DNA from 2 places in the Pseudomonas sp. ChxA genome. Region 1 is predicted to be linked to the other one. Evidence: riboswitches for the same ligand, from Rfam matches in the RefSeq annotation. Region 1 holds a riboswitch; the other holds the start of a gene.
What was found. Region 1 has a riboswitch for manganese ahead of mntP (manganese efflux pump MntP). Riboswitches for the same ligand answer to the same signal wherever they lie in the genome.
Positions count from the first base shown of each region.

Region 2: it holds a riboswitch for manganese, as region 1 does, so the genes downstream of both, P5706_RS27870 (TMEM165/GDT1 family protein) here and mntP (manganese efflux pump MntP) in region 1, are expected to answer to the same signal.

Region 1 is NZ_JARPMK010000001.1:3,013,515-3,015,703, reverse strand. It holds gene P5706_RS13540 (acetyl-CoA acetyltransferase) at 1-222, opposite strand, end outside; gene P5706_RS13535 (LuxR C-terminal-related transcriptional regulator) at 353-925, shown strand; yybP-ykoY riboswitch at 1,007-1,174, shown strand; gene mntP (manganese efflux pump MntP) at 1,187-1,750, shown strand.
Region 2 is NZ_JARPMK010000002.1:483,077-485,265, reverse strand. It holds gene P5706_RS27875 (M48 family metallopeptidase) at 1-609, shown strand, start outside; gene P5706_RS27870 (TMEM165/GDT1 family protein) at 727-1,311, opposite strand; yybP-ykoY riboswitch at 1,400-1,521, opposite strand; gene P5706_RS27865 (methyltransferase) at 1,572-2,189, opposite strand, start outside.

The sequences.
Region 1 (2,189 bases):
CCCGGGGTCGGCCTGCAGCAGCAGTGAGGCCGGGAACCCATCGGGCACCAACCCGGAGTTAAAGTGGCCAAGGAACAACGCATCGATCTCGCTCGCGTCAATCGCCGCGTCCTTCAGGGCTTCGCGGGTGACCTGTACGATCAGATCCTCCAAGCTGGTGCCGTCAAGGCGACCAAAACGTGAATGACCGGCAGCAACAATGGAGACGCAATCAGCTGGCATAATCAATTTCTTCTATTTTTGGTGCGGACATTTACCTACAATGACCCACCGTTGGGCGCGCGCCAATTCGTGCAACTACTTACATGGCTAAGTAGCCCCAGTTGAGAAAAGCGAAGAGGCAGGATGCCCAATGAACGCGTTTGCACAGCAGTTCCACGACATAGAACGCCTGGCGTTCCAGCTCTCCCCCGCGCCGCAACTGGTCACCCGCAACCGCGTGATGGTCGACTGTAATGAGGCTTTCCTGCAGTTGTTCGGCTATTCGCGCGACGCATTGGTCAACCAACTGACGCTGCTGATCTACCCTTCCCAGGCTGACTACCACGCCATTGGCAAGCGCAGCCATGATTGGTTGCTGGAGAGCGAAAACGGCTTCTATTCCGACGAGCGCTTCATGCAGCACCAGAACGGCGAAGTGTTCTGGGCCAAGTCCCACGGCTACACCCTCACGCCCAAAGACCCGTTCAAGCTGATGATCTGGCACTTCGAACGCCTGGACCGCACCCACCAAGGCACCGGCGATCTCACGCCACGGGAGCGGGAAATCGCCATGCACATCGTCAATGGCCTCAAGTCCAAGGAAATAGCCCTACGCCTGGCGATCTCCCACCGCACGGTGGAGGTGCACCGGGCGCGCTTGATGAGAAAGTTGCAGGCCAAGACGGTGGTGGAATTGGTGTCGAAAATTATTATGGTGGCGTGACAGTCGTAGAACTTTGCCGGACGTCGCTCAGCGGAATTTGCAGGGCATTGACAGTTTTTTCATATCTGGCCAGCTATGCTGCGGCCCTTCGTTGGGGAGTAACCGGCTTCTGACCCGTTCAGAAGCGTTCGTATCAACATATTCGGCAACCTGCCGTGGTACGAACACCGTTGTGGTTGGTGAGACCAGCGACACATCCATGCCTAAAGTCGGGCGTGTGGTTGTGTCGTTGACTCATACAGCCCGACTGGAAGCCTTACCGTGAACCCCATTTCTCTTATTCTTCTCGCCCTGGCCATGTCCACGGACGCCTTTGCGGCGGCCATCGGCAAAGGCTCCAGCCTGCACAAACCACGCTTGGTCGAAGCGCTGCGCGCCGGCCTGATCTTTGGTGTGATCGAAGCCATCACGCCCATGATCGGCTGGGCCATCGGCCACGCCGCCACGCGCTGGGTGGAGGACTGGGACCACTGGATCGCCTTTACCCTGCTGGTGGCGCTGGGCTTGCACATGATCTGGAACGGGCTCAAGGCCGATGACGATGAGGTGGAGAAACCCAGCCAGCATTCGTTCATGATTCTCGCAGTAACAGCCTTTGCCACCAGCATCGATGCACTGGCGGTGGGCGTAGGCCTGGCGTTTGTCGATGTGAATATTCTGGTGTCTGCGGCGGCAATCGGCCTGGCGACCATGACCATGGTGACCATCGGCATGATGCTTGGGCGGGTGCTGGGGACGGTGGTGGGCAAACGCGCCGAGATGGTCGGCGGCGTGGTGCTGATGCTGGTGGGTGCGACGATACTCTACGAGCACTTGTCCGCGTGAAGTTTACGAGACTTAAGTCCTGAACAGCTATATGTGGGAGCTGGTTTGCCTGCGATGGCGGTCTTTTGGTGGTGTACATATCCGTTGCTGCGGTAACGGCTGAGTAGGGTTCCGCTCTTACAGCGGGTCACTTTTGTAAAGACCGGAATGCCGGCCCAGACAAAAGTAACCAAAAAGTCTTCGCCCCAACACTCGGTGCCTCGCTATGGCTCGGCATGCCCTCACTCCGGCTTGAATCCGTGGGCCGCCGCGATGGGCCATCCTTGGCCCAGCGCGGCTAACCCGGCGTCCTGCCGGGTTACCCACGGATTCAAGCCTGCGTTCGGCCATCGTGTTTAACGGGGCGATTTGAGATCAAGATCAAAAGCGCAGATCAAAAGACCGCTGACTTCGTCATCGAAAAGGATGTAAGGGCCAGAGCAACAACAACAGCAACAGC
Region 2 (2,189 bases), on a different contig from region 1:
ACCAGCGCCAACGCCAAGCGCGTGCAGGCCATCGCCAACCGCCTGATCGCCCAGGCGCCGACCTTCCGCCCGGACGCGGCGCAGTGGAAGTGGGAAGTCAATCTGATCAAAAGCGATGAGATGAACGCCAACTGTGGGCCTGGCGGCAAGATCTTCGTGTACAGCGGGTTGATCGACAAGCTCAAGCTCACCGACGACGAACTGGCTGCCGTTATGGGGCATGAAATTGCCCACGCCTTGCGTGAACACGGGCGTGAGGCCATGTCCAAGGCGTATGGCATCCAGATGGCCAAGCAGGGCGCTGGTGCGTTGTTCGGTCTGGGCCAGGACAGCCTGGCATTGGCCGATACCGTGGCCAACTACGGTATGACGTTGCCTAACAGCCGTGCCAATGAAAACGAAGCCGACCTGATCGGCCTGGAGCTTTCGGCCCGCGCCGGTTACAACCCGAATGCCGCGATCACCTTGTGGAACAAGATGGCCAAGGCTTCTGAAGGCGCGCCACCGGAGTTCATGAGCACTCACCCGGCGTCCGACAGCCGAATCGCTTCGTTGCAGGCGGCGATTCCGAAGGTGATGCCGCTTTACCAACAGGCCAAAAAATCCTGAGTTAACGCGGTCCAGTGTGGGAGCCGGGCTTGCCCGCGATGCAGGCGACTCGGTTTGTAAGGTGTACCGAGGTGATGCCATCGCAGGCAAGCCAGCTCCCACAGGTTTACATCGGGTTTAGATCCAGCCGCTGCTTTGCATGGCCTTGTACACCGCCACCACTGCCAGGATGAAAAACGCCGTGGCCGCCAGTCGACGAATCAAGGTCAGCGGCAGTTTTTCCGCGGCAAAATTGCCCGCCAATACCACCGGCACGTTGGCAATCAGCATGCCCAGCGTGGTGCCGATAATCACCAGCCACAACTCCGGGTACTGCGCCGCCAGCATCACCGTGGCGATCTGGGTCTTGTCACCGATTTCGGCGAGGAAGAACGCAATCAGCGTGGTCAGGAACGGCCCGAACTTGCGCGTGGTACTGGCTTCGTCATCGTCGAGTTTGTCCGGCACCAGGGTCCACAGCGCCGTGGCACAGAAGCTCGCTGCGAGGATCCAGTGCAACACCGCATCCGAGAAGAAACTGCCGAACCAGGCCCCCACGGCACCGGCGGCCGCATGGTTGGCCAGGGTCGCGGCGACAATGCCGGCGATAATCGGCCAGGGTTTGCGAAAGCGTGCGGCAAGGATGAGCGCGAGCAGTTGCGTCTTGTCGCCGATTTCGGCCAAGGCAACGATTGCGGTAGGTACGAGTAATGAATCCAGCATCAGGTAAGTTTCCAGGGGCGGGTCGACACGGCTATGACACGTACAGCCTTCCCGCCCCGGGTAAGGTGTGCGTGTCATAGGTCTTGTCAAACCCCGGTCCGTCTGTGCGGACTCCTGGGTCGCATACGCCATGGTCTGTTGACCAAGTATGTTGACGTATGCCGGACGAGCATGGCGCTCGTGGGAGACTACTCCCCTAGGACGGAGCGGATTCTGCCTAGGCAAAATCCATTCGGCAAGCGTTCTTTTTCAAATCGCCATTAGCCGCGTTTGGCACGGTAAATGCGAAAACCATTGCCTTCAGCCTTGATCGCACACACGCCCAGGTGCTCTTCGATCAGCGGTTGATACTTGAGGAAGCTGTTGGCAACCAGTCGAAGTTCGCCGCCTTTTGCCAGGTGTTTCGCTGCTTTTCGCAGCAAGTTCTCCGTGGCGAAATAATCCGTGTGCACGCCTACATGGAACGGCGGGTTGCTCAAAATCGCGTTCAAACCCATCGGCGCGGCGTCGATGCCATCACCGGTCAACACCTCGGCTTGCAGGCCGTTGGCTGCGAGGGTCAGGCGGCTGCTGGCGGCGGCGAAGGCGTCCACGTCGAGCATCGTCACGCTGTTATGCGGGTAGCGGCGTTTGACCGCCGCCCCAAGCACGCCGGCGCCGCAACCAAAGTCGAGCAAATGCCCGCTTGGCAGCTTGTCCAGATGCTCCAACAGCAGCTCGGTGCCGCGATCCAGGCGGCCGTGGCTGAACACGCCGGGCAGGCTCACCACCTTAAGCGGCCCTTCGGCCAGTGGCACTTCGAAGACTTGCGCCAGGCTTTCCAGCTCGACCGCTTGTGGGGCAGTGGCCACGGTGACTTGCCACAGTTGGCAATGCCG